Regions from separate parts of the Pseudomonas sp. TWI929 genome, predicted to be linked through region 1. Evidence: riboswitches for the same ligand, from Rfam matches in the RefSeq annotation. Region 1 holds a riboswitch; the other holds the start of a gene.
What was found. Region 1 has a riboswitch for cobalamin ahead of ABE456_RS08875 (CbtB domain-containing protein). Riboswitches for the same ligand answer to the same signal wherever they lie in the genome.
Positions count from the first base shown of each region.

Region 1 (5,614 bases):
GTTCGCCAGCCACGCAGGGTGAAGCCTTCGGGACATTCGTGGGACCAGGGGATCAACTGCATCGGCTTGCTGCACTCGCGGGGCTAGGAAAACGCCGATTCTACAAACAGCAGCGGGTACAGTGAAATCACCAGCAGCAAGGCCATCAGGACATTGAACAGCATCAGCCAGCGCGGGTTCTGCAACAGGTTGCGCAGGGCGCTGCCGAACATCACCCACACACCCACGCTTGGCAGGTTGACCAGGGCGAACAAGGCAGCAATGACGATCACATTGGTCACATAGCCCTGCGCCGGCGTGTAGGTGGTAATCGCCCCCACCGCCATCACCCAGGCCTTGGGGTTTACCCACTGGAAGGCTGCCGCGCCCCAGAAGCCCAGCGGTTGGCGTGCGCTGGATGAAGCCGTGCCGACCGGCCCGGAGGTGGCGATCTTCCAGGCCAGGTACAGCAGGTAAGCGGCGCCGGTGTAGCGCAGCACTGTGTATAACGGCGGCCAGGCCTTGAACACCTCACCCAGGCCCAGGCCGACGGCCAGTACCATCACCATGAAGCCACAGCTGATACCCAGCGCGTGGGGGATCGAGCGACGCACGCCAAAGTTCACCCCCGAGGCCAGCAACATGGTGTTGTTGGGCCCAGGGGTAATGGAAGACACGAAGGCAAACAGCACGAAGGCAGTCAGCAAGTCGGCAGAGGCAAGCATGGCGGGCATTCCACTTTCTTGATAGGTGCTGTCACACTAACGGAGTCGCCCTCTCTTGCGACCGATACAGTTCTAATAAATTATGTAGATACACATTACTGTACCGCCACTTGGATCAAGGAAGCCGTCCCCATGAGCCTCACCATTCGACCTGCCGTTCGTACCGATGCCGAGCAGATCCTGGCCTTCATCACTGAACTGGCCGAGTACGAGCGCGCCCGCCACGAAGTGGTCGCCAGCCTTGCCGACATCGAGCACAGCCTGTTCGACGAAGGCAGCACCGTGCACAGCCTGATGTGCGAACGCGATGGGCGGGCTATCGGTTTTGCGGTGTACTTCTACAGTTACTCGACCTGGCTGGGGCGCAATGGCATTTACCTGGAAGACCTTTACGTGACGCCCGAGCAGCGCGGTGACGGCGCCGGGCGGCAGTTGCTGCAGCACATTGCCCGCGAGGCAGTGGCGAACAACTGCGGGCGGCTGGAGTGGAGTGTGCTGGACTGGAACGAGCCGGCGATCGGCTTCTATGAGAAGTTGGGGGCCGAGGCGCAGGACGAGTGGGTGCGTTACCGGTTGGATGGGGAGAAACTGGCGGCGTTTGCCCGGGGTTGATTGGGCAAACTGGCTGCTGTCTGTCGCCTGTGCCGGCCCCTTCGCGGGCGCGCCCGCTCCCACAGGGTACGCGGAGCAGCTGCCAGCACAGTTATCTGCGTGACAGCGCAGCCCAAAGGGCTGGGCAATCTCCTTCAGCTTATGGGTTGCTGCTGCGGTACTTGGCAATTGACGCCAAGCCCGCCCCATGCTCTCCTTACACCTCACGTTCAGGTGCCCCCAATGGGGGTGAAACGGGAAACCGGTGCGTCGCAGGCCCTGCAAACAGGGCCGGACAAGGCCGGTGCTGCCCCCGCAACGGTAAGCGAGCGAAGCGTCTATACCACTGTGCCCGGTAGTTCGGCATGGGAAGGTGACGCCTTCCAGGAGCCCTGCTCCTCCTCGCAAGCCCGGAGACCGGCCTGGCGTTCATGAACACCCCGCGGTGGGCGGGCGCTGTTGCATTCCCCTGGGCAATCATGCCCGGGGCTGCCGCGCTCGCCCGTTGCCCACAAAAAAGCAGAGGAACGCGTCATGCCCGTCACCAGCGCCAAGCAGCACAGCCTTGCCACCCCGGTCACCCTCAGTCAGCGTGTAGTCATCGCCGTCGGCGCCAGCCTGCTGGGCCTGTGCCTGGTGTACTTCGCCGGCTTCTCGCACATCGAGGCCGTGCACAACGCCGCCCACGACACCCGCCACAGCGCCGCCTTCCCCTGCCACTGAGTACGCCCGATGATTACGCGCATTGCCCGTACCGCGGGCTTCAGCGGGCTGCTTGCTGCCTTGCTGCTGACCCTGCTGCAGAGTTTCTGGGTCGCCCCGTTGATTCTCGAGGCAGAAACCTACGAGTCTGCGGCACCGGCCGCACACCACGAACATGGCAGTGAAGTGGCCGCCCATGAACACAGTGCCGAAGCCTGGTCGCCGGAAGACGGCTGGCAGCGCGTGCTGTCTACCACCGGTGGCAACCTGGTGGTCGCGGTCGGCTTCGCCTTGATCCTCACCGCCCTGTACAGCCTGCGCGAGCCCAAGCGCGCCGGCACTGGCGCATTGTGGGGGCTGGCCGGCTTTGCCGTGTTCTGCCTGGCCCCGACCCTGGGCCTGCCACCAGAACTGCCAGGTACTGCGGCCGCCGACCTGGGGCAACGCCAGGCCTGGTGGGTTGGCACAGCCAGCGCTACAGCCCTGGGGCTGGCCATGCTGGTATTCGCCCGCCACTGGCTGCTGAAGGCGCTGGGCGCCGTGCTGCTGGTCATTCCCCATGTAATCGGCGCACCGCAGCCCGAAGTGCACGAAAGCCTGGCCCCCGAAGCACTGGAAACCCAGTTCAAACTGGCCTCCTGGCTGACCAACGCCGCCTTCTGGCTGGCCTTGGGCCTGCTCAGCGCATGGCTGTTCCGCCGTTCCAGCCAGGCCTGATGCCGGTTTTTTACGCCGGTTTCGGTTGCCGCCGGGGTTGCCCGGCGGATACCCTGCAAACCTTGCTGCGCCAGGCCTTGGAACACCAGGGCCTGGCGTTGGCCGATCTACGCGGTATCGCCAGCATTAGCCTTAAGGCCGACGAACCCGGCTTGCAGCAACTGGCCGATCGCCTCGGTTTGCCCTTGGTGCTGTACCATGGCGCGCAACTGCAACCCTACGAACCATTGCTCAGCCATCGTTCTGCCGCTGCCCATGCCCATAGCGGCTGCTGGGGCGTGGCGGAGAGCGCTGCCCTGGCCCTGGCCAGCCAGTGGCTTGGCACTGCCCGGTTGCTGCTGCCCCGTCAGGTACTGGGTCCGGCCACGCTCGCCCTGGCCTGCTGAACGCTTCATATCCTTTTCTTGCAAGGACTTTCCATGACCGTCTACTTCATCGGCGCCGGCCCCGGCGACCCGGAACTGATCACGGTCAAGGGCCAACGGCTGATCCGCCAGTGCCCGGTGATCATCTATGCCGGCTCACTGGTACCGGCCGCCGTGCTCGAAGGCCACCAGGCCGAGACCGTGATCAACAGTGCCGAGCTGCACCTGGAGCAGATCATCGCGGCCATGCGCAACGCTCACGAACAAGGCCAGGATGTGGCCCGGGTACATAGCGGCGACCCAAGCCTGTATGGCGCCATCGGCGAGCAGATCCGCCACCTGCAGGTGCTGGGCATCGATTACCAGATCATCCCCGGCGTCACCGCCACGGCGGCCAGCGCCGCCCTGCTCGGCTGCGAACTGACCCTGCCACAAGTGGCGCAGACGGTAATCCTCACCCGCTATGGCGACAGCTCACCGATGCCACCGGGCGAGCAACTGGGCGACCTGGCGCGCCATGGCAGCACCTTGGCGATTCACCTGGGGGTCAAGCACCTGGCGCGCATCGTCGATGAGTTGCTACCGCATTACGGCGCGCACTGCCCGGTGGCGGTGGTCCATCGCGCCACCTGGCCAGACCAGGACTGGGTGCGCGGCACCCTCGGCAATATTGTCGAACGCGTTGCGGCCAAGGCCTTCCGGCGCACGGCGCTGATCCTCGTGGGCCACGTGCTGGGCGACACGCCGTTCGCCGAGTCGGCCTTGTACCGCGCCGGGCACGCACACTTGTATCGCCCTGGCGACTGAGCATTGCCAGGCTTGCCGCCGGCGTAGCAGACTCCGGGTTCCCGCCTGCGAACAGGAGTCATGCCCATGCTGGACTTACGCCCCAACTGCGAGTGCTGCGATACCGACCTGCCGGGTGACAGCCCCGACACGCTGATCTGCTCCTTTGAATGCACTTTCTGCCGCACCTGTGCCGAAACCCGCTTTCAGGGCCGTTGCCCGAACTGCTCCGGCCAGTTGGTGGCTCGCCCCACGCGGGTCGGCCAGGCGCTGCTCAATAACCCCGCCTCGACCCTGCGCGTGAACAAAGCGCACTCCGCCTGCGCCTGACTGGCCCAAAAACAGACATTGCCGCTTTGATAGGGTGATGTCTTTCCCGTTATTTGTAGGAAATTTCGACAACAACCACGGGGATTATCAACACTTCTATACTCGGCATTACCAAACTTCGGGAATGGTCGTATCGTGCAGCGCTTCCGACAACCCCACTTGCAGACGTATTCCTGAGTGATCAAGGAAGCGGACCACATCCCGACAGGAGTTTTCCTCATGACAACCGTGCTGATCGTCGACGACCACCCCATCGTCCGGCTGTCGTTGCGCCTACTGCTCGAGCGTGAGCGCTTTCATGTCGTCGGAGAGGTCGGCAATGGCAGCGAAGTGGCGCAGGTAGCCCGCGATCTGCGCCCGGACGTGGTCATTCTCGACATCGGCCTGCCCGGCCTGGACGGCATGGAAGTGATCAAGCGCCTGCAATGCCTGGAACCGGTACCCAAGATCATGGTGCTGACCGGGCAAGCCACCGACCTGTACGTGCGGCGCTGCCTGGATGCCGGCATCGGCGCCTTCGTCACCAAGGAAGAGGACCACGAGGCCCTGCTGTTTGCCCTCAAGGCCCTGGTCAAGGGCTACTCGACCTTCCCGCAGATGTCGGTCAACAGCAACTCGCTGGAGAGCGAGCCAGTGCGCCTGGCCAGCCTTTCCAACCGGGAAATGGAAGTACTGCGGCGCCTGGCGCGCGGCGAAAACAACAAGAACATTGGCACCTGCATGAACCTCAGCGCCAAGACCATCAGTACTTACCGAGGCCGCATCATGGAAAAGCTCAAGACGGAATCCTTGGTTGAAATGGTCGACCTGGCCAAACGCAACAGCGTCTACTGAGCGCTTGGCAGCCATGAAGCGCCTGCTGGCGAGCGCCCTTCTGGCCATCGGCCTGGTTTGTTCCAGCGGGCTGTTGGCCAACAGTGAACCCCGCCAGCTGCTGGCCCGCTCGGTCAGCGCCGCAACACCGCTACCGCTGCCCAGCGAAGACCGCCAGTGGCTACAGCAACGCCAACACCTGGTGCTGGGCAGTTCGCGGCCCGACTACCCGCCGTTCGAAATCAACGTCAGCCAGCATGACTACGAAGGCCTCAGCGCCGATTACGCAGGTATCATTGCCGAACAGCTGGGCATAGCCATCGAAGTACGTTGCTACGACAACCGCCACGAAGCCATTGCCGCGCTGCGCGATGGCCGCATCGACCTGCTGGGTAGCTCCAATGCCTTCGAGGCAGCAGATGCCCAGCTCAGCCTTAGCACCCCTTATGCTGAGGACCTGCCGGTGATCGTCACCCGCGAGGGGCGCAGCCTGAAGAACACACCCGACCTCGCCGGCCTGCGCCTGGCCATGGTCGATCATTACCTGCCGGCCAGTACCGTACGCGCCCTCTACCCCAAGGCGCAATTGAGCCTGTACCGCTCAAC
Region 1 covers NZ_JBDJLK010000014.1:24,376-29,989, forward strand. Annotated here, with positions in the region: gene ABE456_RS08860 (alpha/beta hydrolase) at 1-62, opposite strand, end outside; gene ABE456_RS08865 (LysE family translocator) at 84-713, opposite strand; gene ABE456_RS08870 (GNAT family N-acetyltransferase) at 837-1,316, shown strand; cobalamin riboswitch at 1,511-1,736, shown strand; gene ABE456_RS08875 (CbtB domain-containing protein) at 1,830-2,018, shown strand; gene ABE456_RS08880 (CbtA family protein) at 2,028-2,714, shown strand; gene ABE456_RS08885 (cobalamin biosynthesis protein) at 2,714-3,100, shown strand; gene cobM (precorrin-4 C(11)-methyltransferase) at 3,134-3,886, shown strand; gene ABE456_RS08895 (DUF1272 domain-containing protein) at 3,953-4,195, shown strand; gene ABE456_RS08900 (response regulator transcription factor) at 4,415-5,029, shown strand; gene ABE456_RS08905 (transporter substrate-binding domain-containing protein) at 5,043-5,614, shown strand, end outside.

Region 2 (5,614 bases), on a different contig from region 1:
GTCTCAAGGGCAGCGCTATACCTGTGGGAGCGGGCGAGCCCGCGAAGAGGCCGGCACGGGCCAGTGCCAGTCAGAAGCTGTAATCCACCGTCGCAAAGTAAGACCGTGGCATCCCCATCAGCCACTGCTGCCCGCTGAACGCCGACTGCACATACTCACGGTCGAACAGGTTGTTCAATTGCAACCCCAGCCGCACATCCGGTAACACCTGCCAGCCGATGTTGGCATCTACCACGGTGTACCCGGGGGCGCTCTGGGTATTGGCGGTATCGGCATAACGCTCATCCACATAGCGCGCGCCCATACCGACTTCCACCTGCTGCCCGAAGCCTTTGCTCAGCCACAGGTTGGCGGTACGCCGCGGCACGTTGACCGGTCGGTTGCCCGCGCGGTCCTGCGCGACACCGTCGACCATTTCGGCGAAGTCGTCATACCTGGCGCGCACCAGCGACGCGTTGGCCGACACTTGCAACTGGTGCGCCAGCGCCAGTTCCAAGGTCGCCTCCAGGCCATCGGACGTCTGCTGGCCGGCTTGTTGTGGCTCGTGGGTGATCGGGTCGTCCACCAGCAGCTTCTTCTTGACGATGTGGTAGGCCGCCAAGGTCCATTCGCCACGGCCGTCCCAGAAACGTTGCTTGAGCCCCACCTCGGTCTGCTTCGCTTCGGTCAGGTCGTAGTGCATCTGGCTCGGGCTGAGGCTGATCAGGTTGTCGACCCCGTCCTCGCTGGTGGAGTACTGGCCATACAGCGACAGGTCGTCGGTAACCGCAAACACCAGCCCGACGCGCCAGTTGCCACCTTGCAGGCTGCGATCGCTGCGGCTGTCGTTGGTCAGGTTGTCGCGGTCGATGTGGTTCTGGTCGCGGCGCACGCCGGTTACCAGCGACAGGCGATCGCTCAGCTGCAGGCGGTTTTCGGCGAACAGAGCGAAGGTGTGGGTGGTGGACAGGGTTTGTGGGCGCAGCGGCGAGGCACTGTGGAACCCGCCCGGCTGCGGTTGCCACGGGTCGATGTAGTCGCCGCCGACATCGTTGTAAGGCGCATTGCTGTCGACGTTGAAGCGCACCTTGTTGTACTCGGCTCCGAGTACGGTCTTGCTGGCCAGGCCGAACAGCGAGTGGTCGAAGGTGAAGGTCTGGCGGTCGCCGAACTGTTCCTGGTTGTGCTTGATTTCCAGGTAGCTGCCGCGCAGCAACTGCTGGCGCTCGGCGTCCCAGTCATAATTCTCGGCATTGCGCCAGTGGCGGCGGCTCTTGATGTAGTACAACTGGTTGCTGGCGCTGACGTGGTCGTTCAGCGCCCAGTCGGCGGTCAACCGGGTCCATTCGTCGTCGTAGCGCTGCACGTCGTTCTGCACGTTGTAGTTTTTATTACGCAGGCTGCTGCGGTAGTGGCCGTCGATCAGTGGTGTGCCGTAGTAGTTGGCAGGTTGTGCCTCACCGCGGTCATGGGCGAGGGTAAAGCTGAGGTCGTCGCTGGCATCGAAGCGCAGTGCCGCGCTCAGGGCCAGGCTGCGTGAAGTGGTGCGGTCGACCCAGCCATTGCCGGCCTGCTGGTTCAGGGTCAGCCGATAGCTCAGGCGCTCGCCAAGGCTGCCGCCGCTGTCCAGGCCGAGCTGCTGGCGGTCCCACGAACCGTAGCCCAGGCGCAGGTGGTTGTGCACCTCGCCGGCAAACGGTTTTTTCGGGATCACGTTGACCACCGCACCGGTGGCGCCCTCGCCATACAACACCGAAGCGGGGCCGCGAATCACATCGATGCGCTCGACCATCCATGGGTCAACCGGGAAGGTCTGGGTGCCGGCACCGGTGTACTGGCGTGCGCCGTCGAACAGGGTCATCACCGAGCCGTGCCCGGCAAAACCGCGAGCGGAAAGGCCCGTGCCACCATCGCCAGGGGAGCCGACGTAGGTGATGCCTGGGGACCTGGTTACCGCGTCCTGCACGGTGAGGTTGTTGCGCTGCTGGATCTGTTCGGCGCTGATACTGCTGGTACTGGCTGGTGTTTCCAGGGCGCTGAGGCCAAGGCGCGAGCCGGCCTGGGTGGGCGTGGCCAGGTCGATGTCGTGGCTGTCGAAGGTACCGGTGATGGCCGTGGAAGGCAGGGCCAGGGGGTGTTGGTCGAGGCCATCGGCCTGGGCCGGCAGGGCGACGGCCAGGCAGGCCGCCAGAGGGTGAAGCTTGAACATACGGGACATGTCGTTCCACTGCTGCAGGAATGAATGGATCCCGGTGGAAAACACGCAAAGGCACACCGTGCCCGCAAGCGCGCGCACGGATACCGGCCTGCGCCCGCCCACCGCGGGTTGCCAAGTGAGGCTTCAGGCCGGTCTCCGGGCTTGCGAGGGGCAGGAAACCTTCACCTTCCCATGCATGTGCACAGTGGTTTGTCGAAGGGTTCGCTCGCTTACCGTTGCGGGGGCAGCGCCGGACTTGTCGTGGGCAACACGACGCACCGGCTTCCCGTTTCACCCTGCGCGCGGCGGCGCAGGACACCTGAAACTGGCGCGCATCTGACCATTGAAATGTTAGGGCGTCAAATTTGCTGGGGTTATGGGGCCGTGGTAGGCAGGTTAGCGCCCGCGCCGACGCGAAACCCGTGCCTCGATGTTCTTGCGCCCGATCAGCAGCGGCGGCTTCTCTACCACTGGCTCATCCGCCAGCCACTTGTACATCACCAGGCAGTCCACCAGCCCCAGTCGGGCATGGCGATAGGCCTTGGGCAAGCGGCCGACCGTTTCGAAGCCCAGCTTGTGCCACAGCGCCACTGCCACTTCATTGCTGGCTACCACTGAGTTGAACTGTAAGGCCAGAAAGCCCTCCTGGCGTGCCAGCTTCTGCGAATGCTCGCACATCAAGCGCGCCACGCCCCGGCCACGTGCCTGTTCGCAGACCATGTAGCCGCAATTACCCACATGCGCGCCAGGCCCGGTGGCATTGGCCTTGAGATAATACGAACCCAGCAGCTCGCCATCCTCTTCGGCCAGCAGGGTGTGCAATGGCAGCTCCAGCCACAGCTGGCTGGCCTGTTCAAAGGTCAGGGCCGGGTCGTATGCGTAGGTTTCACGGGCCTGGACAACAGCCTGGAAGGTAGGCCAGAAGCGTTCGAAGTCTTCGGGCGTCATGGGGCGAATGTGGATCATGCGGGTTCCTGAGAGTGCTTAGCCGCCCAGTCTGGGTGGCGCGGCGCCGTCGCGCAAGGGCGGCGACGCCGTTTGTGCTCAGCCGTTGGCCTTGCCCACCGCATCCATGGCCCGTGCGGAATAGACCAGTGCAGCACCAGCGTTCATTGCCACGGCCACGCCGAGGGCTTCGGCAATTTCCTCGCGGCTGGCGCCATGCTTGACTGCCTGCTGCGAATGCACGGCGATGCAGCCGTCGCAGCGGGTGGTCACGGCCACGGCCAGGGAGATCAGCTCGCGGGTCTTGGCGTCCAGGTGGTTGGTTTTGGCCCCTGCACCACTGGCGGTCATGTAGCCGGCCACGGTGTCGGGGGAGAGTTGCTTGAGATCGCCGATGCCGGCCATCAACTGCTTACGGTAGGCGTCCCAGTCCATCATGCTCATCGTCTTCACCTTGGGGGGAGTTGCGAGTGGAGCTTTCAGGCTAGTCGAAGAGTCGCCAGTGTGAGGCCTGTACTTTGGTTGGTAAACGCTGGCACTTGTAGGGGCGGGGTCACCCGCGAAGAATCCAGCGCAGTGGATGGCATCGGCGTTGCCGGTGTTCGCGGCTAAAGCCACTCCTACAAGGGATTGCGTACAACCATCAGATGTAGATGAACACCAGCACCAACGCCGCAACCACTGCCCACTTCTCCAGGTAGTAGCGCATGCGGTTGCGCTTTTTCAGTGCCTTGCCGCGCTCGCGGATCTTGTAGATGCGGGTGAACAGCCGGTTGATGCCCCCGGTCTTGTCGCTGGCATCATTGGGCGCGGCGGCGGCGGCCATTACATTACGGCTGAACCAGCGGTTGAACGCGGTTGCCCAACGGTACTTGAGCGGGCGCTCTACGTCACAGAACAGGATGATGCGGTTGTGCTCGGTGGTGTTGGCCGCGTAGTGGATGTAGGTCTCATCGAAGACCACGCCTTCGCCATCGCGCCACGAGTACTTCTCGCCGTCCACGTCGATGTAGCATCCGTCGTCGTTCGGTGTGTCCAGGCCCAGGTGGTAGCGGTACGAACCGGCATACGGGTCACGGTGGCGGACCAGCTTGGCACCCGGCGGCAGGGTGGCGAACATGGCGGCCTTGACCGTGCCGATGCCTTGCAGCAACTCGGTGGTACGCGGGCACAGGGCCATCGCCGACGGGTGGCTTTCGCCGTACCACTTCAGGTAAAAGCGCTTCCAGCCGGTCTTGAAGAACGAGTTGAAGCCGACGTCATCGTAATTCTCGGACTTCTTGATTTCGCCCACGTGCAGCAGCTGGCGGCCTTCCTCGCGGATTTCCTGCCAATGGTCCTGCAGCGGCTTCAGTTCGGGGAACGCCTCTACCGGCAGGTAAGGCTTGGCCGGGTGCTTGGAAAACAGATACAGGAAGCTGTTGATCGGTGCCAGGAAGCTGGAGTGATCGCCCAGTTGGCGGGTCAGCTTGTGGCGCACCCGACCGCGCAGGTGTACATAAGCGATCGAGAGGACGAAGAGGAGTACGAGTGCAATTTTCATGGACGTTTACTTGTCGAAAAATGGCCATGCGCCATGGCATAAGCCCCCGAGCATAAACAATCATGGGCGTAGTTTGTACTTATTGTTACGAAACGGCGGGGCGACTTAGGTGTAATACCCTACAGACTTGCGCAAACGATTCATGTCCAGGAGTCCACATGGTTCAGGATCTGCACACCAGCGGTACACCGTTCAAGCGGCTGTTCTTTGCCTTACCGGTCAGTGATACCCAGCGCCGCGCCCTGGCCCAGTGGCGGCGCGGCCTGAACCTGCGTAGCGGCAAACCGGTGCCGGCGGCCAACTTTCATGTGACGTTACTGTTCCTCGGTGATGTGGATGCCGCCCAGGTACCGGCGATTTGCGCGGCAGTCGACCAATTGGCGCTGCCGGCCACGGCGCCGCGGCTGTTGCTCGACCGTTTGCAGGTGTGGCAGCGGGCCGGCGCCCTGGTGCTTGAGGCGCAGCTAACACCACCGCCCCTGTTGCAACTGGTGTACGGCCTGCAGCAGGCGCTGCTGCCGTTGGGAGTGGAAGCGGCCAGCCGTGAGTATCGTCCGCACCTGACGTTGTCCAGGGAGTACCGCGGCCAGCCGCCAGAAGCCAGCAGCGCACCGGAGTTTTACCTCGCCGCCCGCCACTTCACGCTGTACGAGTCGCGCAAAGGTGCATATTGGCCGTTGGCACAGTGGCCGCTTTTGCATTGACTCTGACCCTGTGGGAGCGGCTTTAGCCGCGAACACCGGCAAAGCCGGTGCCATCCACCGTGTTGGATTCTTCGCGGGTGAACCCGCTCCCACAGGGCCGTTCCTGCAAAATCGCACGCGGCCGTGAATGACTAAACCGGTAAGCTTTGATATGGCAGCTCATCCCCAGGGCTGCGCTCGAACTGGCGCTTGTACTCGCGGCTGAACTGCGACGTACTCTGGTAGCCCACCCGGTGCGCGGCCTGC
Region 2 covers NZ_JBDJLK010000113.1:8,300-13,913, reverse strand. Annotated here, with positions in the region: gene ABE456_RS26355 (TonB-dependent receptor) at 71-2,197, opposite strand; cobalamin riboswitch at 2,306-2,514, opposite strand; gene ABE456_RS26350 (GNAT family N-acetyltransferase) at 2,573-3,142, opposite strand; gene ABE456_RS26345 (carboxymuconolactone decarboxylase family protein) at 3,221-3,565, opposite strand; gene lpxO (lipid A hydroxylase LpxO) at 3,765-4,664, opposite strand; gene thpR (RNA 2',3'-cyclic phosphodiesterase) at 4,823-5,368, shown strand; gene ABE456_RS26330 (AraC family transcriptional regulator) at 5,500-5,614, opposite strand, start outside.
Region 2: linked by a shared signal. The riboswitch ahead of ABE456_RS26355 (TonB-dependent receptor) and the one ahead of ABE456_RS08875 (CbtB domain-containing protein) in region 1 are both predicted to bind cobalamin.